2 regions of the Undibacterium sp. Ji83W genome follow, and region 1 is predicted to be linked to the other one. Evidence: riboswitches for the same ligand, from Rfam matches in the RefSeq annotation. Region 1 holds a riboswitch; the other holds the start of a gene.
The links. A riboswitch is a leader RNA that binds a small molecule or an ion and turns the genes downstream of it on or off. The one in region 1 is predicted to bind glycine.
Positions count from the first base shown of each region.

Region 2: linked by a shared signal. The riboswitch ahead of ACO0LD_RS03940 (hypothetical protein) and the one ahead of gcvT (glycine cleavage system aminomethyltransferase GcvT) in region 1 are both predicted to bind glycine.

Region 1 covers NZ_JBMPOZ010000001.1:423,683-438,758, forward strand. Annotated here, with positions in the region: gene gcvP (aminomethyl-transferring glycine dehydrogenase) at 1-1,121, opposite strand, end outside; gene gcvH (glycine cleavage system protein GcvH) at 1,245-1,622, opposite strand; gene gcvT (glycine cleavage system aminomethyltransferase GcvT) at 1,715-2,845, opposite strand; glycine riboswitch at 2,918-3,040, opposite strand; glycine riboswitch at 3,052-3,140, opposite strand; gene ACO0LD_RS01955 (pectate lyase family protein) at 3,582-4,946, shown strand; gene ACO0LD_RS01960 (hypothetical protein) at 5,037-5,312, opposite strand; gene ACO0LD_RS01965 (penicillin acylase family protein) at 5,365-7,770, opposite strand; gene ACO0LD_RS01970 (ABC transporter transmembrane domain-containing protein) at 7,974-9,809, shown strand; gene ACO0LD_RS01975 (TetR/AcrR family transcriptional regulator) at 9,857-10,432, opposite strand; gene ACO0LD_RS01980 (MFS transporter) at 10,546-11,766, shown strand; gene ACO0LD_RS01985 (amidohydrolase) at 11,921-13,597, opposite strand; gene ACO0LD_RS01990 (transglycosylase SLT domain-containing protein) at 14,108-15,076, shown strand, end outside.
Region 2 covers NZ_JBMPOZ010000001.1:862,961-878,036, reverse strand. Annotated here, with positions in the region: gene ACO0LD_RS03975 (hypothetical protein) at 141-881, shown strand; gene ACO0LD_RS03970 (hypothetical protein) at 881-1,513, shown strand; gene ACO0LD_RS03965 (methyl-accepting chemotaxis protein) at 1,617-3,344, opposite strand; gene ACO0LD_RS03960 (ornithine carbamoyltransferase) at 3,710-4,513, opposite strand; gene ACO0LD_RS03955 (YkgJ family cysteine cluster protein) at 4,510-4,800, opposite strand; gene ACO0LD_RS03950 (C39 family peptidase) at 4,939-5,526, opposite strand; gene ACO0LD_RS03945 (hypothetical protein) at 5,571-6,320, opposite strand; gene ACO0LD_RS03940 (hypothetical protein) at 6,511-6,744, opposite strand; glycine riboswitch at 6,796-6,912, opposite strand; glycine riboswitch at 7,113-7,204, opposite strand; gene ACO0LD_RS03935 (tetratricopeptide repeat protein) at 7,381-8,835, shown strand; gene ACO0LD_RS03930 (hypothetical protein) at 9,023-9,952, shown strand; gene dacB (D-alanyl-D-alanine carboxypeptidase/D-alanyl-D-alanine endopeptidase) at 9,975-11,480, opposite strand; gene ACO0LD_RS03920 (peptidase U32 family protein) at 11,786-13,759, shown strand; gene ACO0LD_RS03915 (STY0301 family protein) at 13,998-14,291, shown strand; gene ACO0LD_RS03910 (MFS transporter) at 14,729-15,076, shown strand, end outside.

The sequences.
Region 1 (15,076 bases):
GCCAGAACACCTGTCAGGCGGTGTACGCGCAAGGCGATCTGGCGCAAGCCTGCAGGGCCGTGATAGACGGCATACATGGAGGCAATCACTGCCAGTAACACTTGGGCAGTACAGATATTCGACGTGGCTTTTTCACGGCGGATATGTTGTTCGCGTGTTTGCAGGGCCAGGCGATAAGCCTTGTTACCTTGTGCATCGACTGTCACGCCAACCAGACGACCAGGCATGCTGCGTTTGAATGCATCGCGTGTACCCATGTAACCTGCATGCGGGCCACCAAAACCCAGTGGTACGCCAAAGCGCTGGCTGTTACCAACCACGACGTCAGCACCCCACTCGCCTGGAGACGCGATCAGTGTCAATGCCAGCAAATCGGCAGCAGCGATGACCATCGCACCCTTGGCATGCAAGGCTGCCGCGTATTCGCGGTAATCCATGATGGAACCATCAACGCCGGGGTATTGCAACAAGACGCCGAAGCAATCATTGTCCAGCGCTTCATTGCCAGCACAGGTGCGTACTTCTATACCCAGCGGCTTGGCGCGAGTTTCTATGATTTCACGTGTCTGTGGCAAGACATCGGCAGCGACATAAAACACATTGGATTTGGATTTGCCTACGCGCTGTATCAGCGTCATCGCTTCTGCTGCAGCCGTGCCTTCATCGAGCATGGATGCATTGGCGATGTCCATGCCAGTCAGGTCAGTGATGACTTGCTGGAAGTTCAAAATGGCTTCCAGGCGTCCCTGGGAAATCTCTGGCTGATACGGTGTATAAGCTGTGTACCAGGCAGGGTTTTCAAAGATATTGCGCAGGATAACGCCAGGAGTATGCGTGTTGTAATAACCCTGACCGATCAAAGACTTCAGTACACGGTTTTTCGACGCCAGTGCCTTCAATGTGGCCAGTGCTTCCTGTTCGGACTTGGCTTCTGTGAATTGCGCCAGTGGCAGCACATCGTGACGGCGGATATTGGCCGGGACGATGGCATCAATCAGGGCTGTGCGGTCAGCATAGCCCAGGGTTTTCAGCATGGCGGCTTGTTCTGCTTCAGAAGGGCCGATATGGCGAGCGATGAAAGCGTCATGCGCTTCCAGTTGGGTCAGTGAAGGACGGGTCATGGTATATGGGGTACAGAAGAGTAACGTGGAATATCAGGCGGAGCTATGCGGGGCCAAGGATTTCATTGCATCATGCAAATCCAAAGCAATAAGGTGACCATCAGGCCACCTTATGTGCATTAATTAAGCAATATTTTTTGCGTAAGCTTCAGCATTCATCAAGGCATCAACATCAGCAATATTGGCTGGTTTCAGTTTGAACAGCCATGCTGCAAACGCATCAGCATTGATGGATTCTGGTGCATCGGCCAGTGCTTCATTGATGGCAACAACTTCACCAGTCACTGGTGCATAAATATCACCAGCTGCCTTGACGGATTCAACCACTGCACAGTCCTTGCCTGCTTCGAGTGCTGTGCCAACTTTAGGCAGGTCAACGAAAACGATATCGCCCAAAGCATCTTGAGCAAATTCAGTAATGCCGACAGTGATCGTGCCGTCTGCTTCTGTGCGTACCCATTCGTGGGATGTGGTGTATTTCAAGTCTGCTGGTACGTTCATGATGGGCTCCAGTTAAATAAATTGTTTTAAATAATAATGAGTGGCTAATCAATAGTAGTCAGTACCAGTAGCTGTACTGACTGCAGATCAAATTATACGGCCAGGATTTTGCCGTTACGGACAAAAGGCAGTTTGACAACAGATGCTGCCAATTGCTTGTCACGGATAACAACATGCACAGTATCGCCTACCGACACACCCATAGGCAAACGCGCCAGTGCAATTGCCTGCTCCATGGTGGGGCTGAAAGTGCCGCTGGTGATTTCGCCTTCGCCTTGTGCGCATACCACTTTTTGATGGGCACGCAGGATGCCGCCTTTTTCACGCAGGATCAGGCCCAGGAACTGGGCGTTCTGTCCTTGTGTTTGCAGTGCTTGCTTGCCGACGAAATCACGTTCGCTGACCAGGTCTATGGTCCATGCCAGACCAGCATCGAGCGGGTTGACTGTTTCATCCATGTCCTGACCATACAAATTCATACCAGCTTCCAGACGCAAGGTGTCACGCGCACCCAGGCCAGCAGGTTTGACACCGGCTGCAACCAGGGCATTCCAGAAATCAGTCACACGGTCAGCAGACACGGCAATTTCAAAACCGTCTTCACCGGTATAACCAGTACGTGCCACCATGACTTCACCAAAGGAAGTGTCGGCCACGATGACTGCGTTAAAAGGTTTGATTTCTGCACTGGCAGCTTTGGTCTCTGGCAAGACTTCCCATGCCTTGGCGCGGGCGTTCGGGCCTTGCACTGCCACCAGGGCAAAAGCGTTAGCACCATCACGGCGCTGGGTAATGGTCAGGCCGCTATTGGTTTCTGCATTGCGGGCATTCATCCAGGCGATGTCTTTTTCTGCGGTGCCAGCATTGACGACCAGGCGGAACCAGTTTTCGCTGAAGAAATAAATGATGAGGTCGTCGATGACCGTGCCTTCAGGCTTCAGCATGCAGGAATACAGGGCCTTGCCCGCTACCTGCAATTTATCGACATTATTGGCAACCAGGTCACGCAGGAAGCTGCGTACATTTTCACCCTGCAAATCGACGACACACATATGGGATACATCAAACATGCCGCAATCAGTGCGCACTGCATGATGTTCTTCGATTTGGGAACCATAGTTGACGGGCATGTCCCAGCCGCCAAAATCAACCATTTTTGCACCAGCCGCACGATGGGCTGCATTGAGGGGAGTTGCCTTGAGTGATGTCGCTGCTTGCGTCATGAGTGCCTCGCTACCAGATTGAAGGGACGAACAAACGCATGCCGACGAATAAACGCCGCATGCGCTGAAATCGCATACCCCTCTGTCCTGGTACCTGAGAGATTACGGGAGCCATGTATGTTTGCTGCCCGCGCGCACCTTCGGTGGGTAGTCCGGCGAATTGCTGTGCCGCTACCGCTCTCCAGAGTTGGGGCAACTTTTAACTACCCCGTTGATCAGTCCTTTGTGCCTGAGAGTTTTTTGGGTATTAGCCCCTTCGGCGGCAACTTTCGTCGCGCTCTCCCGATCAAGTAGCGCGATTATATAAGGCTTGCAAGGGCTTGGATAGTTGAGCGTGGAAATATTTACAGAAAAGTCGCTGGAATAGTAAAAAAATGAGCAAAACAACAAGCCAGGACAAAAGCAACAAGATTGCGAGCAATAAAACCACTTATAAAACTTACGCGAAACTTACTACAAAGACCTGATCAGCAAGAGCAACCAAAGCCAGACCACTATCAATTTTGACGCTCTTCCCTGTGTTAATTTGTAACTATTGTTTTAAGAGGAAACAATCACGGGAATGATCAGCATCCATTGTTACCCTAGCTCCGATTTTATTTCTATTGTGCAAATATTCGCTTCACCAAATTGAATGCCAAAGCAGATCTTTTAATACAAAAGAGATCAGTTGCGCAGAGGTTTGGGGTAAGCGATTTTTTTTTAAAACTGACGAAGCAAAAAACCCGGAGGGAAAATGAATAACAAAAAATTGAATTTGATCGCCTTTGCCATCATCGCAGCAGCTGGCAGTGCAGGTAATGTCTACGCAGCAGACTGGCCTTCCGGTTTTTCCAAATGTGCCGATGAAGGCGGCATCTGCAAAGTAGGCGACAAAGCACTGCAGGTATCGTTTGGATTGAAAGACAAATGGGTGGTCAAATCGCTGTCTGGCAATGTCAGTTGTACTGCCGCCACCTTTGGTGTCGCCGCAACTGCTGACACCAAAGAGAAATGTGCCGTGGGACCAGCTGGCGCGCCAGATACTGGCGGTGGCAGTGGCTCAAATGACGGTCCTGGCTCTGGCTCTGGCACAGCGCCAGCCGGACACAGCGGCGGCTTTGCCGGGCTGGTCACTGGTGGTGGCACAGTGGCAGCAGTAACCGTCACAACAGCAGCACAAATGCAGGCAGCGCTTGATGCTTATAATGGTACCGGTGGTCTGGTGATACGCTATAACGGTACTTTTGATTTCCGCACTATTCCTGATGCCTGCACACAATGGAAAAAAGCCAAAGGCGCGATAGTCGAAATCAAGAATAAAGGCAATGTCACGATTGAAGGTAGCAATGGCTCAGCGGCTAATTTTGGCATCGCCGTCAAAGGTGGCGCGACCAATGTCATTATCCGCAACATGACCATAGGCTTACTGCCTGGTTCTATTGATGCCATAGGCATTGAAGGCCAGAGCGGCAAATTCCCGGGCTATGTCTGGATAGACCACAACACCCTGTTCAGCTCTCTTGCTGAATGCCCGGGCGCGGGCGATCTGGAGTTTGATGGTTTGGTGGATAATAAAGCAGGTGCGCACCACATCACTTACTCATACAACTACATTCATGATCATCACAAAGTGGGCTTGATCGGTTCCAGCGACAGTGACGCAAGTGACCGCTACATCAGCTTCCATCACAATTATTATAACAACGTAGGCTCACGCCTGCCCCTGCAGCGCGGTGGCTATACTCACATCTATAACAATCTGTATAGCAATATCAAAACCTCGGGCATCAATGTGCGCATGCAAGGTTATGCTCTGATCGAAAGCAACTATTTCGAAAATTCACAAAATCCTGTGACTTCACGCGATAGCGATGTGATTGGCTATTGGGAACTGCGCAATAATAATATCAAGTCACCCGCCGACTTCAACACCTACGGCATCAAGTGGGTAGCGAGCGACTCCAAGCCCAGCCGTGATGCAACAGACTGGGTAACGACTTCGCATTTGCCAGTTGGCATACCTTATAGCTATACACCTGATGCACCTGCCTGTCTGAAGCAAAAACTGCCAACTGTCGCAGGTGCTGGCACTTCTCTGGCAAAATTGAGCTGTAAATAAGTAGTTGATTTATTCAGCATCTGCTGGGCGGCGATCATGTCGCCCAGTTTTTTGCCTGCCTGAGCTGGCAGGCAAAACCAGCATTACTGCTTAGTCATCTGTGCGGCGATGCTCCTGATTCAGCAAAGGAAGATAAAGCGTAGCTGCACCTCGCTTAGCATAAAATTCCTTCAACTGTCTCAACTCTGAAAGGTAGCGACTCCAGAATAAATTCCATTTTTTAATTTTTCTGGGCGAAGGCACACGAAGTTTCCAGTGCACGCGAATGCTCTCCTTGCCGCAATGCGGGCAAAAAAAGGCTGGCATATTTTGATCCTTGCGCTGCAACTTCTTAAAGTCAAGACAGGCAAAAGTACGATTGCTCATTATTTTTAAAAAATATCTCAAATGGCATTGTCGAGGATGTCAACTCCTTCAATTACTTTGCTCTTAATATCAGAGTACCAGTCGTGTGAGCAGCAACATCCTTATCACTCAAATACTGCGACACATAAGCCCCAGCCGCAAACCCTGCTGCCTGATCATTGTAGTGAGCATCAAACAAAACCCCGCTTTGCCCCACAGGATTAATACCCAAAGCTTTCGAGGCATCGGCAAAATCTATCAGGCGTCGCGTGGATGGTCCATACACGACATCCCATGGTGCCGGGCCTATCGCTGCCGCCAGATTATTCGGCACTTCACGTCCACCAGCTACTTCAAACGGGCCTATGTTGAATATCTTGTCCAGCGGTTTTTGTTGAGATAGCGGATGCTTGTGCGTCAGGGTATGCGCCTTGCCCCAGGTCCATTGCTTGCTGTCCGTACCAAAGGTCTTTTGCAAATGCGCGATGCTGTCGCGCCAGGCCAGTACCAGGATATCGTCACGGGTTTCCACTGCTGGGGTAGCGCGATTGTCCCACCAGGGTGAATTTGCATCAGACAGCAAGCGTGGCAAGGCATAATCCAGTGCGCGGGTGCGCAAGAGGTTTTTAAACTGCACTTCGCCCACCTCATCTGCCATTGCTGCATAGATGATTTGATACAGCAATTGGCTGAAGATGGTGGGTGCTAAGCTATTTGCCTGGTAACTGCCATCCCATTTTTCCAGTTGTTCCAGCAGGCGTTTGCCGTCCGCATCATTTATTTGCTTGCGCAAGATGGGCAATATGGATGGCAAAATCTGCGCGGCATAAGCTGTCTTATTTTCAAGCTGCAAAGCCTGGCTGTTTTTGGTGTCCCACTTGATACCGGGTTGCGACAACAAGGCTTCCAGCCGACGCGCGCGTTCGTTCAGATTGTAATAGCCGGGAATGGCAAAATCTGTTGAGGGCAAAGGTTGCTGATTGGCGGAGACGATAAAGCCACGCGCAGGATTGACTTCATGCGGGTTATCGGCAAAATCAGTAAAGCCCGGCTTATCAGCCTCTGCTGTGCTGCCATCGAGGATAAAGGCAGGGTTGACATCGGTCGGCCGCTTGACCAGCTTCGCCGCCGCCCACCAGGCGATATCGCCTTGCGCATTTGCCCAGACCACATTCAAACCCGGTGCATGGATATTGCTGGCGGCATGGGCAGCAATATCTTTTGTGCCCGCGCGATTCAATTCGTAAAAGGCATCAAGTACAGGGTTTTCAGTTTCCAGAAATGCCCACCACATGGCGATGGGCTTGGCTGTTAAATCATCACCCCAGGCTAGCCGGAAGGCATCGCTGATGATGGGGCCATGAGGGGACTTTCGCAATTGCAATTTAACTGCTTCCGCTCCTTTGACCTTGATGACTTCCTCGCGGCTTTGCAACTCCACCCATTGCTCCTTGACCCAGACTTGATTGGGATTTTGCGGGTTGATTTTTTCAGCTATAAAATCAACATCATCATTCTGGAACATCGTCAGCGTCCAACCAAAGTTCTGGTTATGGCCTAACAGTGCAAACGGATTGAGTGCCTGGTGATGACCATATAATTCAAAGCCCGGCATTTTGAGATGCGCTTCATACCAGACTGCTGGTGCCGAGTAAGCAATATGTGGATCACCCGCCAGCAAGGGTTTGCCACTGGCAGTATTTTTGCCAGCGACTACCCAGGCATTACTGCCCTCGAACTGCGGCAGGCCAAATTCTTCCATGACTTGCTGGCTGGTCGTTGCGATGCGGTTCATCCTGTCCCAGTCTGTCGCGCTCAATTGCAAGGGTTTAATGACACCTTCGGGATGCCAGGCCAAATCAAAAATGCGCAAATAATCTGCGCCTAGCTTGTCTCGTATTTGTGTCAAAACTGGTTCTGAACGGAAGGCAGCTGCAAAGCTGTAGGCCATGTAGCCGGATACTGCGATCGTATCTTCTGCAGTAAATGGACGCTTGGGTATGCCCAGCAATTCAAATTCCAGCGGCACTGCATGGCCAGCCTGATATTGATTGATGCCATCGAGGTAGGCATTGAGGGCCTTGACTGCTGGAGAGTTTTTATCGAGTCTGGCAGCATAATCCACCGCATGTTTGCGCAAACCCAGGGTGCGAAAAAGACGGTCAGTGTCCAGCAGTTTTGGGCCAAGAATTTCAGCCAACTCACCTTTGGCAAGACGACGCACCATTTCCATTTGAAACAGCCTGTCCTGCGCATGCACATAACCCAGGGCGCGATATAAGTCTGCTTCATTTTTTGCTTCTATATGTGGCACGCCACGCTCGTCATATTGCACCGTCACTTCAGCTTGCAAGCCTGTCAGCACCTGATTGCCTGAGCGTTGCACGCGCTTGCCATACAGATGGACAGCGGCTGCGGTGATAGTGATCAACAGCAGGCCAAGCAATACAAGCAGACTCCATTTCAGCAGGCGTTTCATTCGTTCGCTTTCAACGTGGCATAGTGTTCAGATTCTACACTCAGTGGCAAGAAACGCGCTCATGAGCTTAGCAAGTTCAAATATTATCAATAGTTCATCACTGGAAAAAGAGCGTTGTGGACTATTGATTTTGGCTCACCTATCATCATCTATACCTTTTGCTATTTGCTTAGCCCACGCTTGCCCACTATTCCGGACTGCGCATGACCACTCCCGCCCCAACGTCCCCTCCCAAGCCGCAACCAGCCGCTGAAATTTCCCAGCGCAGCAGCTTGCAAACACTGAAAGGCTTATTGCCCTTCCTTACACCATACAAGATGCAGTTTGTATTGGCCGGTATTGCTTTGCTGGTTGCTGCCAGTGCCACATTGGCAATACCTTATGCTTTTCGCCAGATGATAGACCTGGGTTTTGGTGCTGGTGACCGCAGTATCAAGCATGTGGATCTGACCTTCATTGCCTTGTTTGGCGTGGCCTGTGTGCTGGGCATCGCGACGGCTGCCAGGTTTTATATGGTGTCGTGGCTGGGTGAAAGAGTGACTGCAGACATACGCAATGCCGTGTATTCGCATGTGGTCACGCAAAGCCCCGAGTTTTTTGAAACCACGCAAACCGGTGAAGTGCTGTCGCGCCTGACTACCGATACCACGCTGATACAAACCGTGGTGGGCACCAGCATCTCCATGGCTCTGCGTAATTTCCTGCTCTTCCTTGGTGGCCTGGTGATGCTGTTCATTACCAGCCCCAAACTGTCATCCATCATCATCGTCATGCTGGCCGTGGTGGTCTTGCCCATCATCCTGTTTGGGCGGCGCGTACGTACATTGTCGCGTGATTCGCAAGACCGGATTGCTGATGCATCGGCAATTGCAGGCGAAATACTGAATGCCATGCCAACTGTGCAAGCATTCACTCATGAGCATATAGAAGCCCAGCGTTTTTCTGGCACGGTGGAAGGCGCGTTCAAAACTGCCATGCGCCGCATACGTGCCCGCTCACTGTTGACAGTGATGGCCATCCTCTTGATCTTCGGTGCGATTGTTTTTGTGTTGTGGCTGGGTGCCCATGCGGTGATGCAAGGTCGCATGAGTGGCGGTGAGCTGGGTCAGTTTATTTTGTATGCCTCTATCGTGGCGGGGGCTGTTGGTGCTTTGTCGGAAGTCATGGGTGATGCCCAGCGCGCTGCCGGTGCGACAGAGCGCTTGCTGGAATTGATCGAGGTCAAATCACCGATACAAAATCCAGTACAGGCACTGAGCTTGCCTACCCGTGCCGAGCATGACCCCCGAGGGGCGGCGCTGTCATTGCAGGGCCTGGAATTTCACTATCCTTCGCGCCCCAATACTGCCGCCTTGCTGAATCTGAACCTGGAAATACAACCAGGTGAAACTGTCGCCATCGTTGGTTCTTCCGGCGCTGGCAAGACGACGCTGTTCCAGATGCTGTTGCGCTTTTATGATCCGCAGCAAGGCAGGATCACTCTCGATGGCATCAATATACGCGAACTGAATTTGCATGAATTGCGCGGCGCGATAGGCGTGGTACCGCAAGATACCGTCATCTTTTCAGCCAATGCCATGGAAAACATACGCTATGGCCGCGCCGACGCCAGCGATGCAGAAGTGATTGCAGCAGCAAAAATGGCAGCAGCGCATGAGTTCATAGAAAGACTGCCGGAAGGCTATCAATCCTTCCTCGGTGAACGTGGTGTACGCCTGTCTGGTGGACAAAAACAAAGGATAGCAATTGCCCGCGCCTTGCTGAAAAATCCTCCACTGCTGTTATTGGATGAAGCCACCAGTGCACTGGATGCAGAATCAGAACGCCTGGTGCAAGGTGCACTTGAAGTAGCCATGCAGGGACGCACTACCCTGATCATTGCCCACAGGTTGGCCACCGTACAGCGTGCCAACCGTATTATCGTCATGGAACATGGCCGCATTGTGGAAACCGGCACTCATGCCTCGCTGGTAGAGCAAGGTGGGGTCTATGCGAAACTGGCGGCACTGCAGTTTGATTTGCATAGGAATGAAGAGTAGAAACTTTGCAGGCTGTTGCATGACTTTGCAGCAGCCTTTCGCCTCAATTACGCAGAAGCTTTTTCCAGATTAGTGGCAACTGCCTGCAAAATACGCTGGGAAAATCCCTCATCTTCTGCCACACGCGCCAGAACAACAGCACCCACCATACTGGCCAGGACCAGCATCGCCTTTTCCTCTCTTTTCTCTGCGGTTTCGCCAGGCAGCAATTCTGCCAGCACGGCCATCAAGTCATGCGCGCCCTTGTCGGCAACTTTGCGCACTGTTTCGTTTTGCCTGGCAATATCCGATCCCAGGGCAGCAAGCGAACAGCCTCTGCCCGGCTTATCTCTGTGCGCAGGAGACAGATAATCATTGGCGATGCGTGACAAGGCAGTATCTGGAGATTCTGCCTGCCACCTCTTCCAGCGCTCTGCAGAGCGCCCCAGGCTCAGCGCGCAAGTTTGTGCAATGAGGTCTTCTTTGGAAGAAAAATTTCCATAAAAGCCACCATGGGTCAAACCTGCGCCCTTCATCAGGTCAACCACGCTGACACCGTCATAGCCACGCTCCCGGAATAGCTGCGAGGCTACATCCAGGATGCGCTGGCGATTTTCATTTGCCTGCTCTCTGCTAACTTTCATGGCACTACTCCATCAATAAATCCCTTGACATTATAAATTACAAACGTAATATATACAATCATGATGACTATCATCTAAAATAAAAGCCGCCGATCCTCATTAACGGAAACTCCATGAATACCAAGAACAATCTATTCAACAAATACCCTGCCATCTGGCTGGTATTACTTGGCACTGCTGGCACCTTCGCCCTGACCATGGGTGCAAGGCAAAGCATGGGGCTGTTTTTGAGTCCCATGAATACGGCTACAGGCCTGGGTGTAGGCAATATCAGCCTGGCTTTCGCCTTTGGGCAACTGTGGTGGGGTCTGACGCAGCCATTTGCGGGTGCATTTGCTGACAAAATGGGTGCTGGCCGCGTCTTGTGCGTAGGTATTGTCCTGGTGGCCGTGGGTACTTTCATCACGCCGCTGATGACGACCACGGCAGGCCTGATTTTTGCCATAGGCATGCTGGCAGCTGGTGGAGCTGGCATGGCGGGCCCCGCGGTGTTAATGGCAACTGCCACTCGCATGATTCCGGCAGAAAAACGTGGCATTGCCACGGGCATCGTGAATGCTGGTGGCTCTTTTGGTCAGTTCCTGATGGCACCAATCGCCATCACGCTCATGGGTTTGTACGGCTGGAATAATGCAATGCAGATCATGGGCGTGCTGGTTTTGCTGGCCCTGCCCGCTGCTTATTTGCTGCGTGGCAAACCTGTGCAAGCTGTCAGTACAGGGCAAGCACCTGTCAGTACAACCAAAGCGATCGCTATCGCCCTGAAAAATCCCAGTTACCTGATGCTGGCGGCAGGCTTTTTTGTATGCGGCTTCCACGTAGCTTTTCTTGCCACCCATTTGCCGGGCGTGGTCAGCCTGTGTGGCTTGCCTGCAGAATTTGGTGGCTGGGCGCTGGCCATGCTGGGCCTGTTCAACATCATAGGCAGCATTTCCATGGGTTGGGCGGTCGGCAAATGGCGTATGAAATCGCTGCTGTCCTTGTTGTATGCGACACGCGCCATTGCGATCATCCTGTTTTTGCTGGTACCTAAAAATGGCACTGTCGTATTAGTGTTTGCGGCTGTCATGGGGCTGACATTCTTGTCCACCGTGCCACCGACTGCTGGCCTGGTAGCGAAGTTCTTTGGACCTGCAAACATGGCCAGTCTGTTTGGTATCGTCATGCTGACGCACCAACTCGGTGGCTTCCTGGGTGTCTGGCTGGGTGGCAAAGTGCTGGAGGCAAATGGCAATTTCAATTTGCTCTGGTATATCGATATCACGCTGGCAGTGGGCGCAGCCTTGATACATTTGCCGATACAGGAAAAACAATTGCAACTGCAGGCAGCCTAAGCCGCGCTGCTTCAACATGAAAGCAGGGTTTAGGGATCTCTGATTAAGTGTAGCGAGCGGCGTTAGTTTGGGTTAAGAAGCGCAGTCGTACGATAGTACGGCGAGCATCGCAGGCCCAAAATAGCGTCGCGCAGTAACTTAATCAGAGATTCCTTTATTTAGTAGCTGAATAAACCTGCTTACCTGCCACCCAGGTTTGCAAGACCTTGATCTTGTAAATATCCGCAGCAGGCATGTTCAGCATATCCTGATCGATAAGGATAAAGTCTGCCCACTTGCCTGCCTCCAGCGTACCAAGCGTATTTTCCTGATGTGCGGCATAGGCAGCATCAAGGGTAAAGCAACGCAAGGCTTCTTCCAATGTCATGGCTTGATTGGCATACCAGCCTTGCGCAGGCTTGCCCGCCATGTCCTGTCGTGTGACCGCTGCATGCACGCCCCAGAATGGATTGGGGGATTCTATCGGGAAGTCAGAACCACAGGCGATGCGTGAACCCTGCTTCAGGAAGCTGCGCCAGGCATAAGCCCCCTTGATGCGCTCTGCCCCTACCCTGTCTTCAGCCATATTCATATCAGATGTCGCATGGGTGGGCTGCATGGAGGGCAATATCCCCAGTTGTTTGAAACGTGGAATATCATCCTGCGCCACGACTTGCGCATGCTCTATACGATGGCGCAAGCTGGCAGAAGCTGACGCTGGCAAGCGGGCAAAGCCATCCAGTATCTGACGATTGCCGGCATCACCAATCGCGTGCACATTCACCTGATATCCCTTGCTGGCTGCTTTTTCTATCATGGCGTACATTTCATCGGCAGTTTTGAACAGCAGGCCATGGGTATGCGGCGCATCTGAATACGGTGCCATCAAAGCTGCACCACGACTGCCAAGTGCGCCATCAGCAAACAGTTTTACTGCGCGCAGAGAATAAAAATCACGTCCATATGTCAGCAAAGGGCCTTGCTGCGAAACTTTGTCGAAAAAACCATCAGTACCGCGCACCATGCCATAGATGCGCGTCGTCAATTTGCCCTGATCTGCATATTCACGGAATAACTTATCGGCAGATTCTGAAACACCGGCATCATGCACACTGGTGACACCAACCTTTGCCAATTCCAGCAAGGCCAGATCCAGGGCAGCCCTTTGCTCGGCATTCGATGCGGGTGGCACTACCTTGTCGACCAGACGCATGGCGGCATCAACGAGGATGCCGGTAGGTTTGCCCTGGGCATCTTTTTCTATCTTGCCACCTGCAGGGTCAGACGTAGTTTCAGTAATGCCTGCCAGTTGCAAAGTCTTGCTATTGGCCCAGCCAGCGTGGCCATCAACCCTCGATAACCAGACCGGACGGTCTTTGATTACGACATCAATTTCTTGCGCAGTCGGAAAACGCCCCAACTTCCAGTTGGCCTGGTTCCATTCACCACCGATGATCCACTGGTTCAAAGGGAAGCGGCGTGCATAGTCAGCAATTGCCTGTTGCGCCTCCGCCAGATTGGCAGTAGCGCGCAAACCCAGTTGCATCTGGCTCGCACCCAGGCTGAGTACATGACCATGCGCATCTATCATGCCTGGCAACAGGGTTTTACCTCCGCCATCCACATGTTTAGCCTTGGGCAATTTGCTTGCCAGGTCAGCCACTTTACCAATCCCGATAATCTTGCCAGCATCATCAAAAGCCAGAGCTTGAAATTGCTGCAGCTTCCCCTCCTGATTCAAGGTGTAGCCGCGAACATTATCGATAATCGTGTCGGCAGTTGCCAGACCTGCACTCACAATAGTAAAAACCGCAGCAAGTGCCAAAATCAGGGGTTTCAATGTGCTTTGCATAGATCACGTCCAGATTGAATAGATACGTCGATGAGGGTGTGTATTGTATTTCAATATTCTTTAGAACCTGCTTGCGATCTTACTGCGCGAGTGTGATCGAGGCTCATGTGCTGCTCAAAATGCTCATGTACTAAAGTACATTCCGCTTTTTGTGCTGCTCTTCACCCCGCTGACACTCGCTCGCGACAGATCGCAAACAGGTTCTTAGCAACACTCGTTTTGCAGCAGCCTATATTTCACTGTCATATAGCTTAAACATTAAATTACCAAACCAGGAAAAAATGCATTTTAAAAGTACTTAAATACATTTACTTATATTTTGGATAAAGTTGAAAGAATTTGAACCCACTTACTTATGGGCAAAGGTGAAATCCAGCAGGATATGCATGTAACAGATGTAAAACTTGTCATTCAGCTGACATTTTTCTTGACGCTGCAAACTGCACTTGCGTACACTCACACGATTCTGCAATCCACGTCGACTATGGTCGATTAGACAATTCATTGCCTATGAAACGATTCCGACTAAGCTCCCCAAGCATATTGACCGCCGCCTTACTGGCTGGCCTGGCACCTCAACTATGTCTTGCAGACGCACCGCCCCCAGTTTTTGCCCTGGTATCCGCACCAGAAACCACCAGCACAGTACAAGCTGCCGCCGCCAGTCAAGCCGTCAATCTGGAATTGCCAGCTGACGTAGCCAATTTTGATTACACCGACAAAACCACAGACTTGTGGGAACGAGTACGCGCAGGTTATGCCATCCCCGATCTGGAAAACCAGCTGGTAAGCAATCAACTGGCCTGGTATGGCACCCGCACAGAATATATTTTGCGCACAGTGCAGCGGGGTTCACGCTATCTCTACCATGTGGTCGAAGAGCTGGAAAAGCGCGGCATGCCAACTGAACTGGCTCTGCTGCCATTCATAGAATCTGCTTTTAATCCCCAAGCCATCTCCACTGCCAAAGCAACTGGCATGTGGCAATTCATGGCAGCGACAGGTCGTGACTTCAACCTCAAGCAAACCATGTTCAAGGATGACAGGCGTGGTGTATTGGACTCTACCGATGCCGCCCTGAATTATCTGGAAAAACTGTACGGCATGTTTGGCGACTGGCAACTGGCGCTGGCAGCGTACAACTGGGGCGAAGGCTCAGTCCAGCGCGCCATCAAGAAACAACAGGCACAAGGCTTGCCAATAGACTTCCAGAGTCTGTCAGTGCATATGCCGAATGAAACAAAGAACTATCTGCCAAAACTGCAGGCCGTTAAAAACATCATAGGTCATCCGGAACAATTCAATCTGGCACTGCCCAAGCTGGATAATCAGCCATACTTTGTCTCAGTTGAAAAAACCCGTGATATTGATGTGCGTGTTGCTGCACAGTTGGCGGAGTTGCCACTCGATGAATTTACAGCGCTGAATCCGCAGTTCAGCCGACCTGTCATTACCGGCGGTAGCAATACCAAGATTTTG
Region 2 (15,076 bases), 440 kb from region 1:
CCCAAACATGGAAATTATCAATTTTGCCATTGTTTTTGATTTGCCAGATGGCAGTAACCTGCACCTGAAGTACTGTATTTCAGTACTTTATCTAATTTCATTGTCGCCAAACTTATCCATCGCGATACTTCGAGCTGTTTATGAATATGGCTAGATATCGCATGTCCCTGCAACCCAAACGATTTATTGCATTTTGCAAGACTGGCCTTGGCGCCAGTTCGCGTGCGGGCATGGCAGTGGGGATGGTAATCGGGGCGGCAATGGGCTTGGCTGCTTGCAGCACCACCATGCCTGTTCAACCAACTCAGGCCGGGCTGGGTTATGACAGCGGCGAAGCTGTCTTGACTGAATACCGTAGTAACCAGGTCGAAGTCGTGGTGGTGCGGCAGCAATATGTCTGGCGCTTGCCGGACGCCAACCAACATCTTGCCCAGTTTGCCCACCATATTCAGGTAGATGGCAGCGTGCCAGCGCGTTTGCAAGAGTTTGTGGTCACTTACCGCAAATCACCGCGCCAGCAGCGCAGCATGCCGGTAGATAGCGGCGTGATGACCGCAAGCCTGATTGATGAAGTGCAGATCAGCAGAAATGGTCAGTTCCTGTTGAAAGAAAGCATATCGCCCGCGTTTACCGGTGAGCAAAGTTACCGCCGCCTGGAAGCTGCCAAGCTCAGGGTCGGTGATGAAACTTATGTGCTGACGGTGGCAAATGGTTTTTTACACAGGCCCATGTGGCTGGCCATATTTGCGGCTGATGGCAGCCCTGTCTATCGCATCGGCCTGCCGCATGGTCACTGGCAGTTTACTGAACATGCCGACGGTATCTCCATGGTGGATACCTCTGGCTCAGGCAGGCGTTTGTTGATCAGGCCGGAACACTAATGGATAGCAAGCCAGGGGTAGCGCCATTTCGCTTTGCTCTGATTGCTTGCTTATGTATGAATTTGAGTGGCTGCTTTGTGCCTCTACCCATCATCGGCGGCGGTATTGCCTGGGCAGCACGAGACAGCGATGCAGTCAGAGAAGAAGCCTGGAATTACCCTGAATTTAAGGAGAAACATGTGCAAACAGAAATCACCCAACAAGCAGTAAACAAGAAGCGCACTGACCGCAATAATTATTTTGCTGACTTTGCCGACCATGTCCATGTACGCCGCAATACACCTACCAGGATGGGTTCATTTGAATTCAATTTCGTACGCTCAGGCACTGATAATGGTGTGTTGATCCAGGTTTATCATGATGGCCTGCGCATCATGCTGGAACGCATACCCTCCGCCTTTTACATGGGCGAATTGCAAGCCAGCGAAGTGCAGATAGGTGGGCGCGATTACCTCTTGCTGGCCGCTAATTCCCGTACCAGTACCCAGCGCATGTGGTTTGGTATCTTCCGTCATGATGGTAGCAAGCTATATGCCGCCAGCCTGGAACAGTCTGTTGTGCGCGTCAATCAAAATGAAGACGGCATCTCACTGTTCTTTTTGAGCGGTGATTCCATGCGCATCAAGATTTGAGACGCATTATTGCGATCGTCATTGCTGATTTCTAAAGAAGGTTTTAAACTCAGACCACCAATGTTGCTGATGCAGCAGTGATGATGGCCTGAGCCTGCATCTATTAAAACTCTTCCCAATCCTGTTCAGCCTTCGCAGTAGTTTTTCTTTGCGGGATCTGGCGGATTTGTGCTTTGGCTGTATTTGCTGTGTTGCCTGGTCTGCCTGCAGCTCTGGCAATGACTGGCTGGCGTCCGGCATTGACGGGGCGGCTAGCTTGTACCTCCGGCTTTGGTGCCTGTGCCATGATATGGAATTGGGCGACCAGTTCAGAGAGTCTTCCAGATTGCTCGCGCATGCTTTCTGCCGCTGCCGCAGCTTCTTCGACCAGGGCCGCGTTTTGCTGCGTCATCTCATCCATTTGCGTGACGGCCAGGTTCACTTGCTCAATACCGGCACTTTGCTCCTGGCTGGCCGCAGTGATTTCACTCATGATGTCGGCCACATGCTGGACGCTGGTGACGATGTCTGTCATGGTTTGGCCAGCAGTATCCACCAGGCGGCTACCATGCTCGACCTTGCCTACCGAGTCATCAATAAGGTGCTTGATTTCCTTGGCGGCAGATGCGCTGCGCTGTGCCAGGTTACGCACCTCAGTCGCTACCACGGCAAAACCACGACCCTGTTCACCTGCGCGGGCAGCTTCAACGGCGGCATTCAAGGCCAGGATATTGGTCTGGAAGGCTATGCCATCAATGACAGAGATAATATCGACAATCTTGCGTGAACTCTCTTTGATCGAGCCCATGGTTTCAACCACCTGGCCCACCACTTCACCACCCTTGACGGCGACACCAGATGCCGAGATCACCAGTTGGTTGGCCTGACGGGCGTTGTCCGCATTTTGCCTGACTGTGGATGTCAGTTCTTCCATCGACGAGGCGGTTTCTTCCAGTGAGCTGGCTTGTGATTCTGTACGCGACGACAGATCAGCATTGCCAGAGGCAATTTCAGCCGCTGCCACATTGATGGTCTCAGTGCCATGGCGTACATCACCAATGACGTTGCTCAGGCCAGTGTTGATGCCGTTGATGGCATGCATCATCTTGCCGATTTCATCATGCAGTTTGATTTCTATGGTCTCACTCAAATCGCCTTGCGCCATTTTTTCAGCAACTGCCGTGGCCCTTGCGAGCGGCCTGGTAATCGAGATAGTCATCAGCCAGGCGCAGAGTATCGACAGCATGGCGGCGATCAGCGACAGGGCAATCAAAAGGATGCGGCTGGTTTGATAGGTCTGCTGGATTTCAGCTGACATGTCGTCAATCTGCTTGCGTTGCAAGCTCAGCATTTCTTCTATTTTTTTGACATACAGCGCAGCTGCGGGAATAAAGCCTTTTTCCAGGGCTTCGTTGGCTTCTTCGACTTTGCCATCTTTTTTCAAGGTAACAACGGTGTTACGGGTATTCAGGTAAGCCTGGCGCTGTTCACCGATTTCTTTGAAGAGAGCGACTTCATCGGGGCTGGTCATATGTTCAGCAATGGCTTTTTGCAACAAGCCAGATACGCGGGTGGACTCTTCCTGTTCTGCGGCAAAGAAAGTTGCCAGCGACGGATCGCTACTTCTGGCAATTGCCGTTGTGCGGCGCACGCCGGTGTGAATATTGCGGTACCAGTCACTCACCAGGCGCTCGGTCGCCAGTGGGTCTTTCAATAGATTATCTGCTGCCGCAGCAACGGTATTAAGTTTGATGATAGCGACGAGGGTAGTCACAAAGAACAGAGCAAGGATGAGTACAAAGCCCAGGCCTAAGCGTTTGCCCACCGAAAGGTGTTTAACTAGAGAGGTCATAGATTTTCTATTTGTTGTCGTAAGACAAATTGAAAATGCAGACCCCTATACTGATGTATGGTGTGGCGGATGGCCTGCATCATAAAGATTGGAAATATAATTTCCATGCGGCAATTATACGTTGAAGTTATAAGCTAAATGTATGAAGTTTGTATGCTTTTTATGCAAATTTTTATAACAATTGTTGCATCTGCTATAGCTAAATCTTATGTGGCCGCATGTCATGAGGTTAGCTTGACCAGGACATGGTCAAGATTTGTTAAGTACAGTCTAGACGAAAATTTACAAAAAACCATCCAGATATTCAGCCGCGCCAACATGCTTTTTTGGCTTGCTTAAAAGGCATGTTAAACGGGCCTTGGTCGTCAGGACTGTGTCTTGTTTAGCAAGTAGAGCAGTATGGCTTTTTGCACAGGCAAGAGTAAGTTTTTTTGCTGATAACCTGTAAAACCTGCGTAGCTGACCGGGTCAAGGGCGATTTCTTTGCCTATGGAAAATGGCGGCGTTGGCAAAAACTTTGGACTACCCATTTGCTCAAGGTGTGCGGTTGTCAATGACCATTCTGCATTGTCATAAGTGCCAGGCCAGCCATCAGTGATGACAATATCGAAGCTGGAAGAAATCGATGAGGTATAGCTGACGTGAGGCTTTTCTTCATGAAAAGCAGCTTCACATATCTGGGTAATCTGAAACTCCATCACTGACGCCAGTTCATGCCAGGACAGCATGACATTGCTGGGCGGCCCCCACAGACATATTCGCGCTTGCCTTATTGGAGCGATTTGCTGGTTCACATAATAAGCATCCGTCAACACCTCACAAGGATGTCCCAGGCTGGACAGCGCATTGATGACAGGGCGGCGGCTATCACTGGCAAACTGCGCGAGGCGCTCGTGATTGCGTTCACGTATGACATAGACATCGTAAAAGTCATCCAGGTAAGCCGCAAGGTCAGTTGTTCTTTCTGCCGTCTTGAGCAAATTGGGCAGTTCAATAAAACTCAAGCCCAGTTCCTGAAATGCCTGTATGAAACTGGTGCGGGTCCGTATACCATTTCCTTCAAAAGACCAGGCGACTCTTCCCTGGATTTGCATATCGGCTTGCCCGACCATGTCCCAGATATTGGTGATATCGTTCGCGGATAGATCAGAGATCTGAATCAGGTTCATACAATATTGCCTTGCGAAAAAGCCGGTGCTGTTGCCAGTTCAAGCTGCGTCAGGAAAAACATGGCCTGCTCGCGATTCTCACCACACATATCAAACGAAGGCTGCAAGCCTGCACAAACTGCTGGCCGGTCTGGACGTCCAAAAATTTTACAAGCCAAATGTTCGTCGAGTTGTATGCAAGGCACACCTGCGGGTTTGCCGTTGGGCATACCAGGTATGGCACTGCTGATGGACGGTGCTATGCAGCAGGCGGCGCAACGGGGGCGGCAGGAAAAAGAAGTACTCATGTACGCATTTTAATGGATGCGGATGTTGTCGCGCCAGCATAAAAAAGCATCAAGAAATTTACCAGGCAGGCGGGAGGTATTAAATGCACAAGCTCCCGCCTGCTTTTTATACAATTTACTGCATCACTATTTCAAATATCAACCACTGACATTCATGCGCTGTGTATGTGTCCACTGATGATCATAGTCGGACACGGCAGAGCCATAGGTTCTGTAAGTTTTGCCTTCGCCTGGCCATGGGTTCATGATGTAGATGTAGTTGCTGCCGTTATACACTTCATAGCCTGTGCCGACCATGATATGGCCGCCGCCATTGGTCCAGCCATAGCGGATGACAAAGGGGCGGTTGGCATTGATGTCATTGACCACCGTGTTCCATGACGATGCATAGCTATAGGCAGTATTTGACACCCCCCAATGTGCCAGGATGTTTTGCACGCTGCCGCCGCTGCCGTACATGGAGTTAGGCTGGTTGGCGTTGCTGTTCCAGTTAAAATTGGTATTGCCACAGGCGTAATTCAGGCCATAAGCCCAGTTCACGATCTGGCACTGGCTGGGATTTTGATTGTAGAAGCTCAGCAATGCCTTGCTGCTGCCTGCCCAGCACCACTGGCTATGCTCTTGCGTGACCAGCGGCACATTCAATGCACGGTATTGCGCATAAACGCTGGGTATGCCCAGCATTGCTCCCAAGACGAATATGAGCTTTAACAGATTTTTTTTCATGATATCTCCGTATTTATTGTAGGTATATTCAGATGGTTGCTGGTTTAGCGGAAGCTGTCGATATTGCGTTTGACACTGACACGCAAAGGTTCAAGAATGTCGCTTTGTTCCAGCAAGCCATTGTTGGCAGATTGTGTGCCAAGTTTTTCACTGCGCTGTTGCAGCAGCAAAGTCTGACGTGCTGAATGCAGGGGGGCAAAGCGGGCACGTGCATCGGTAGGCGAAACTACTTCCAGAAAATCCGACATGGCTTGATAGACACGGATAAAGCGCAAGTTGGAGCGTGTGCTATTGCCGTGTACGGCAATAGCTGCATCGACGTCCTTGGCCAGCACTGCGCCACCATACGAAGTTACACCCCAGCGCCCGTTGTTTTGCCGCAGTGTTGCCAGACCTATCGGTGTGTCATTGAGGGTGATGACAAAGCGCCATTCGCCGGTTGCTTTTGCCATGCTGCGCAAATCACCACGGCCATTCATGACATCTTGCGGCGGCAGGCTATAGACTGGAAAACCATAGCCTATCTTGGCATCCTTGAGGTCTTGCACATCATTGACTTCGAGCGGGAATTCAGGCGGCAAAGTGCCGCCGCGACGCTGCACATTGAACTGCACAAACTCGGCAAAATCGCGTTGCGCAGCAGCACTGACCAGACGTGCCTGATCAGTTGTTCCACCAATATCGCTGGTCACATTTTGTGCCAATAGTGAAGGGCTGGCGACAGCACAACTGATACTGAGTATCAAAGCGGCCAGGGTGGATTTTTTGAATCTTGAAACAGGGTGAAAATGCATGATGATTTACTCCTTGGTTAAATTTAGACAATAGCTCGCCCATTCAAGCGGACTGGGCGGCTTGAAACACGGCATGGCTGGGCATGCCGGACAACATTCCCGCGCAAACGGGAATAGGGGATCAGCTTATAGAGCGGTTCAGAACTCTATAACCAGAATTTTTATTAGAAAGAACTTGAGCTGGTCAGCGTCAATAATGAATGTGACTACACTGCGGTCGTATATCGTGTGAGAGAAAAAGACTTGTGGTGATACTGAGATCATCTTTGTAGTTAGGGACATCATGGCTGGCTGCGTGCTGAGTATCGCGCATGCTGTTGAACACGGTTTTGCAATCAGTGTAGAACCCGGTTTTATAGATGGACAGCGCGCAGGCGGCCGCCATCGCGGTGACAGTGTCACCGTTCAAATGGATGAATTTCATGGTATGCAGACTCCAGACGTCAAAGGGATGTCCGTGCGCAGTTACGCAACGGATACCCCCTCTGTCCTGGACCTGAGAGATTTCGCCTGCGCCTGCTGGTAAGGTCGCAATGCTTGCTCCTTCGGTGTGCCTGGCGACGTAGTCAGGCAGCTCTTCAGAGTTGGCGGAACTCATTTCATAAATAATAATGAGGTGCGCTTGATTCATAAGGCTGTCAGCCTTATGAATCAAACCCTTCGGGAACTGGTGATTTGGGCGCATTGCTGTGTTGTATTGCTTGCCAAGGCATGAGCCTTGGCCGCACACCACGCCTTGCACTGCATCCCAAATCGCCTTGTTCGCACCCACCCTTATTCATGAAATGAGTTCCAATGATAACGGTCCCTTTTGCCTGAGAGTTTCCGGGGCGGTTGCTCCTTCGGCGCTGTCCTTATTTGACAGTCTCTCCCGATATCATTTTTTTCGTAATGTGCTCAACCTGTTGTACAAGTTGTAGAAATGAGCATAGTGCACACATTACTCATTTGCAAATCATTTTTGATGTCAAATGGTTTATTTTTCTGTTTTCATGGAATCTGTGATTTGTATCCCACATGAGTATCTGCGTTTGGCTTTTACTTGACTGTCAGGCTATGATTGCTGAATATTTCAATCACCTCACCATCCATGACTCAGCAATTGACTGGCAAATCCCGATTAAAAGAATGTTCAATTTTGCGTGAACTCAGCCTGGCCTGTGCAATGGCATTGGGCTTTTCTGCCATGCACGTCCATGCACAAATCAAACCCGCCGCGCAGGATGCTGTCAATGACAAAGTGAAGGAAAGCGCCTGGCTGTCTGATCCTGCATTGACACAGTTGGTGCAAAAAATGGTGGAAAGCCGTTTCATGCCTTATAAGGTGGTGGGGCAAAAAAGTGACAAGGACATGCTCAGCTATAAAGCCTACTTCCATCCCTTCCCCAAGGATATGGAGAGATTTTATTCTTACTGGGGCATGACGGCAGAATGGTATATCGCCCGCAAAAACAGCATGGTGCAAGAGGGCTATCAAGAAATCTGGCACCAGTCTTTTCGCGATGCTGGAAATACCGAATTGCATCAGGCTGTGTGGATGAAGCGATCAACAGAAAATCCTGAACTGCAAAAACTGGGCAGCAATTATGCTGATGAAGAACATGAGCAAAACATCCTGGTTGGCATGCTGTGGCGCGGCGAATTCAAAAAACTCGATATTGCACTGGATAGCGCGTTTGCACAAAACAAGGCTGGCAGGCTGAAGTCAAATACCCTGTATAAGCGTTTTGGCACTTTGTCGCGGTTGGACAAAGATTTTCAAAAGCAGTTTGACGTCTGGGTAAAATCCAGCATGTATGGCTATGCTTATCTGGCACGCGGCATGTTCTTGCAGCAGCAGGCATGGGACGCTCGTGGTGATAAACTGGCCGCCGAAACCAGTAAAAAACAGTTTGCTGATTTTCATAAATTATCCAGCGTGGCAAGGGTAGACCTCACCAAAGCCAATGAAAAAATCAAGTCTTGCGCTATCTGCGCAGGTGAATTGATAGTCAATAACAGGGCACTTGGCATTAAGGAAGGTGACAACGCCTTGCTGAAAAACGCGCTGCAATATGACCCCAAATTGTATTCGCCAGTGTATGCCTATCTGAGCAAATTGCTGCCTCAATGGGGCGGTTCTTTTTCTGAGATGGAGACTTTCATCGGCAACATCAGAAAGACCACGGGTGATGAAATACTGGTGGATGAATTGAAATCACGCCTCTGTTATTACCAGGGCATCGCCATTTACCGCGAAGACCAGGAAGGTGCACGCATCTGGTTTGAACGTGGCCTGACCAGCCAGCCCTATCAATTGCTGGTGAATGAACTGGCCCTGCTATATGCCAAAAAGAACAACCACAAACAAGCCATCGTCTTGCTGGAAAAGAGCATGGCCAACGGTAATGAGTGGGACATCTACACCCTGGAAGCCCTGGCGCAGTCTTACTTTGCCCTGGGTATGCAGGCCAAGGGTGACAAGCTCATCGCCAAACGGGATGAGGCTGTAAGGCGGTTCAAGAATGGGGAGTAGAGCGCTTTTGTAGATAGAACCTGAGGATGGAGACTTCTGCCTCCCCAGGGAAAGATTTGTGGCACAAAGCCAGGTTTTATGAACCCCGCAAATCTGCCATCAAAAAAATTTTCCCGCCCTCCAAACAACCGCCACCGCGCAGCTATCAGTTAAAATCTACATTGCTCCATCCAGAAGAATTTCTCCAGTGCAATTAACCCGGCGTTTCACTCTCCTACCCGCTTACACAGCACTCATGTTATGCCTGTGCATGCTGGTGGCCTGCGCACGCAATGAGTCGGTGCAAACGCTGGAGCAGCGTGACCTCATGCGCCTGGTGTTCAAGGGCTGGGATATCAATGACGACAAGGACATCATCAGGGCACCACAGTTAAAGGCCGAGTTGCCAGCCTCTGTTCCCACGACGACCCAACTGGCATTGCGCATGCATGCCTTGCATGTACAAAAACTCGATGCAGATACTGCGGTCTTGCTGGTCAAGGGTGAACCATTGGCATCGGGTTTGCCTAACCTGATTGCCGCTTACTGGTTCAAGCGCCGTGCCGAAGCATGGTCACTGACCAATCGTCAGGATGTGGTTGAATGGCTGGCAGCCAATGGGCGTATCAGCAAGACCAGCATGGTGGAATTATTCCCCGGTGACTTTGCTATGGCAATAGAACATAGCCATGTAGAAAAAAACGAAGTGCATGTATGGCTGCGCTTGTTGCGCATAGAAGCAGACAAGATCAGCCCCATGCTTGATAAGGACAAGGATGTGGATCTCGTCAAACATGTGGAGAGCGGCCCGGAATGCGAAAACATGATGCGCCCAGGTAAAGGCAAGCATCCGCGCCTGCACCTGCATGAAAATGAACAAGACCCACCACATTGCTATGACTACCTGGCCAGGTGGGAGCTGGCCCCCGGCATCGCCGCACCAGGCCCGCTCATCGTCGAATTTGCAGGCAAGACTTACGGTTACCGCCAGGTCAGCCGCATGACCGACAGTGCAGGTGAACGCACCAACAGCTATGACTTCGTCATCACCGCACAAAAGGGCAAGAAGAAGCTGGTGTTTGATGCCGATACGCAGAAGTATGTCGTGGTGAATGACAAGCCGGTCAAAGCCAAATAGGCGCAGTGAATCGCAGTGAAATCTATGGGCGACCTGCGGCTACCCAGGTAATCAACTCATCGAGCGCGCCTTTCGCCTTGACGGCCTCATCATGATTGATCATCGCTGCCACTATCCATTGCTGGTCATTGATGTCCCGCACATAGCCTGCAATAGCCACCACATCTTTCAAGGTGCCGGTCTTGATGCGGGCGCGCAATTCTGCCGGACCACCTTTGAGGCGACGGCGCATGGTGCCGTCCATGGATGCGACCGGCAGGCTGCTGGCAAATTCTGCATACCAGTTACTACGTGCAGCCGCCTGCAATAAACCAGCCATTTGTTGCGGGCTGATACGCTCCACGCGTGACAGGCCAGAACCATTTTCCAGCACCAGCCCGGCATCATTGATGCCCTGCCTGAACAACCATTGCCGGATGCGTGCGTCCGCTGCCTGCAAATTGCTCATGCCCTGTTTGTTGGCAGACTCTGCGCCCAAAGTCAGGTACAGCATGCGCGCCATGACATTGTCAGACTGCTTGTTGATGATGCGCAGGATATCGGCCAGCGGTTCGGACTGGCGCTCAGCCAATACCATGGCCGAGGCAGGTGTCTTACCATCGCGCACTTCACCCTGCCAGGTGCCGCCCATTTCTTGCCATAGTGCGCGTATCAGGTGCGCGAGATACTGGTTGCGGTCAAGGATATTGATATTGTTCATGATCTTGCAACGCTTGGGGAAACCGCCACTGAGTGTAATCTCCAGGCCAGCTTTGGTGGTCTGGCGTACAGGCTTTTTGCTGGCTGGCGCATTCGGGTTATCTGTCTCGGGATCATCTGCCATATTGTTGACCATCTCGATGACAGGCGGCTGCCATTCCGTTTCCCAGGCAGAGCAGGGCAGTTCATTGAAGTGCAGGTGATTGACGATCTTGACCTTGTCCAGCGGCGTGTTAAGGCGTGCCTCGATTTTGTCCGATGTTGATTCAAGGGCGATGCTGCTCAGGTTGCTGTTGACCAGCAGTGCATCGGGTATGACGTTGTAATAAGCATCGGGGAATTCATCGAATTGTGGCGCACCGATATCTGGCCGCTCAGGCTGGAAATAACTGCGGTCAAGAATGATGTCGCCACGCAGGCGGCGCAAACCTTGCTGGCGCAGATTGCGCAACATGCCGCCCAGTTTTTCTATGGTCAGGTTGGGCTCTCCACCACCGCGTATGTACAGGTTGCCAGCGTAGATATCTTTCTTGTTGCTCTTGTCGGCCAGTATCTGTGTCTTCCAGCGAAAGGTCGGCCCCAGTTCTTCCAGCCCTACGATAGTCGTCACCAACTTCATGGCAGATGCCGGGTTCATGGGCCGGTCTGCCGCCTGCATCAACACTGGTTGGCCGCCACTGGCAGGCATGACAATTGCGCTGAATGCCTGGACTGGCACATTGGTCCTGTTGAACACTGCTTCTACTGAGGACGGTAGATTGGCTTGTGCGAATGCAAAAGCAGGTAACAAGGGTAAAACGAATAACAGGCTGGCAGGAGATAGGCGCATAAGTTCAGATTTGATCGTGGCAGACAACATTGTAGAGCAGGCAAGAAAGGGAAACAGGAAAGCGTTCTTTTTGCGCAATGAAATTTTGTCTGCGCCGCATATCTTCTGGTTATTTGCCCACCTTGATCTACACTGCTAAAGACAAAAACCAGGCATTAATGTTGATTGAAACTCAAGAAAGCGGCTTTGCCAGTACATATATTGCTTAATCAACATTCAATTAATACTGGGTTACAGCAGCAAATACGACATAAGCCCTTGATTTCCTTTATAATTTCGCCCTTTCCCTGTCACCGGCCATCGTCATGAGCTTGCTTGCCAACCAGACCGAACTTTTATCGCCTGCCAAAACTGTAGAGATAGGCCGCGAAGCGATCTTGCATGGTGCTGATGCCGTGTACATCGGCGGACCTTCGTTTGGTGCGCGGCACAATGCCAGTAATGAAATCAGTGAGATAGCCAGCCTGGTGGAATTTGCCCACCGTTATCATGCGCGCATCTTCGTGACCATGAACACCATCCTGCATGATTCTGAACTGGAACCGGCAAGGAAGCAGATACGTCAATTGTATGAGGCAGGTGTTGATGCCCTCATTGTGCAAGACATGGGCATACTGGAACTCGACATCCCGCCTATCCAGCTGCATGCCAGCACACAGTGCGATATCCGTGGCGTGGAAAAAGCCAAGTTCCTTGGCGATGTCGGCTTCTCACAATTGGTACTGGCGCGTGAACTGACGATCAAACAGATACAGGCCATCAAGGCGCAAGTTGCCACGCCGCTTGAATATTTCGTCCATGGTGCATTGTGCGTAGCCTTCTCTGGCCAATGCTATATCTCGCATGCCGATAATGGCCGCAGCGCCAATCGTGGTGATTGCTCGCAAGCCTGCCGCTTGCCTTATACCCTCAGCGATGGCGAGGGCAGGATAGTCGCCTATGAAAAACATCTGCTGTCGATGAAAGACAATGACCAGAGCCGCAACCTCGAAGCCTTGCTTGATGCTGGCGTACAGTCATTGAAGATAGAAGGCCGCTACAAGGACATGGGCTATGTCAAGAACATCACCGCCCATTACCGTTTATTGCTTGATGAAATTCTGGAACGCAGGCCAGAATTTACACGCGCTTCCAGCGGCAATAGTCAGGTGTCATTCAGCCCCAATGTGGACAAGAACTTCCACCGTGGTCATACCGATTATTTCGCCAATGGCCGTCTTGAAGACATAGGTGCGTTCGATTCCCCCAAATATGTAGGCCTGCACCTCGGTTATGTCACCCGTCTGGCCGCCAACTTCTTTGAGATCGAAGCCAATGAACCCATGTCGAATGGTGATGGCCTCAACTACATGGTCAAACGCGACGTTGCAGGCATACAAGCCAACACGGTAGAGCGCGTAGGTGCATCAGAAAACGGTGAAATCTGGCGCGTCTTCCCGAATGAAAAAATGGCAGAACTGACAGGTTTGAAAGTCGGTACCCTGATCAACCGCAACCGCGATCACCGCTGGGAACATGCACTGACCAAGAAATCTGCTGAGCGCCGCATTCCTGTCTATATGACTTTGACAGAACAGGCTGATGGCTTGCTGCTGAAGATGACCGACGAAGACGGCGTGACTTCTGAAGTCAGCACCCAACTCGCACTGGAACCAGCTCAAAACCGAGACAAGGCAGAAGCGGGCCTGCGCGATAACCTCGCCAAACTAGGTAACACCATGTTTGAGGCAGCCCAGGTCAATCTCGATTTGCAACAACCATGGTTTGTACCATCCTCCGTCATCAACGCCCTGCGTCGTGATGCGGTGGCTGCGCATGAAGTCGCACGTAGCGCAGCATGGCAGCGTCCTGAGCGTACACCGGCAGTCGAACCGCCAGTCGCCTATCCAGAAACTACGCTCAGCTATCTCGCCAATGTGTACAACCACAAGGCCCGCAGCTTCTATGAAAAACACGCAGTACAACTGATCGCTGCGGCCTACGAATCGCATGAGGAACCGGGCGAAGTCTCGCTGATGATCACCAAGCACTGCCTGCGTTTCTCCTTCAACCTCTGCCCCAAACAGGCCAAGGGTGTGCAAGGTGTGCAAGGCCAGGTCAAGGCCGAACCCATGACCCTGGTCACAGGCGAAGAAAAATACACATTGAAATTCGACTGCAAACCGTGTGAGATGCATATCATCGGCGCAATGAAAAAACACATACTGCAAGCAGCACCACCATCATCTGTGCAATACAGTACGGTGACTTTTCATAAGAACAGGCCGCAGACGGTGTGATGTTTTAATGGATGGAAATCGCAGGCTCAAAAAGTGGAAATGCTTTTTGGGCCTTTCTTGTATTGTGGGTCAGAGTTCGTGAAGATTCTGGTGAATGGCTTATCGCATCAATGTGATAATCTGGAACCAGTTTTTTGACGTCATCTTTTGTCGTCACTTTTTTGCCACTTAAGGAGAGGATACTGTGCTTATTAAATTCAAGTTGAAAAGCCTGGTTTGCGCATGTCTGACAGTCAGCATGCTACAGCCAGCATTTTCTGCAGAGACTTGTCCGCGCCGGGACGAGTCATTTCCGGTCTCGGTTACCGTCTTTGATGGTACGCCCGAAGAACTTGCAAGTCTGGTGCCCGAAGAGAGTGGGAAGCGTTCAGGCTACTGGATATTGGGCTCTGTATACGATCAAAAGCGCTCTGTTACGGTACTCTGCAAGTACGCTGATGGGCATGTTGAACGGGTTGATCTCAAGCAAAGGGTCAGCAAATGCAACTATCAAATCAATAAAAAAAATCAGTTTAGTATTCAATGTAAGTAAATGCTGCCATGGCTGGTGATTTTTCACGAGACCAGGTTGCAGACGGTATGATGTAATCCAGATCAAATTTGCCGGGCCATATTCATACGAATTGACTTGACTGGAGAGTGGGACAGCTTCCTGCAAAATTGCAAAGCACACTAGTGTCATGCTTACTAAAAGCTAGATGGTAATTGTATGTTATCGGACAACGAAATGTTGGAGGATTACCGCAATAATAATCTGATGTGCCGTTCTAGCAATAAGATATCACTTACCTCCCATATAAGGTTTGCTGAAAAGGATAAAGTTCCTCAGTTATCTGTCTTCGTTACAATCCACAGTTGTATGACATCCTATAACAATGTATAGTTTTAGATATATTTAACTGGCATTGGTATTGCGCCACTCAGATGGCTGCATGCCATGCCGAAAAAACTATACAAATTGGGGACAAGATGGACGCGCAAGCATTGATATTGGACAGGCAAAATAGCCAGACACGTACAGGAACCCGCTGGGGTATCTTGCTGATTTTATTTATTGTAACGACCATTAACTATGCTGATCGTGCCTCTATCTCCATTGCCGGGCCAGAGTTAAGCAAGAGCCTTGGTCTGTCCACGGTGCAGATGGGATTTATTTTTTCGGCGTTTGCCTGGTCTTATGTACTGGCGCAAATTCCTGGTGGATGGCTGCTCGACAGATATGGTTCCAAAGGGACTTATTTCTTCAGCATCTTCCTGTGGTCGCTGTTTACCATGCTCATGGGCCTGGTGGGCTTTTTATCAGGGGCGATGGCGATT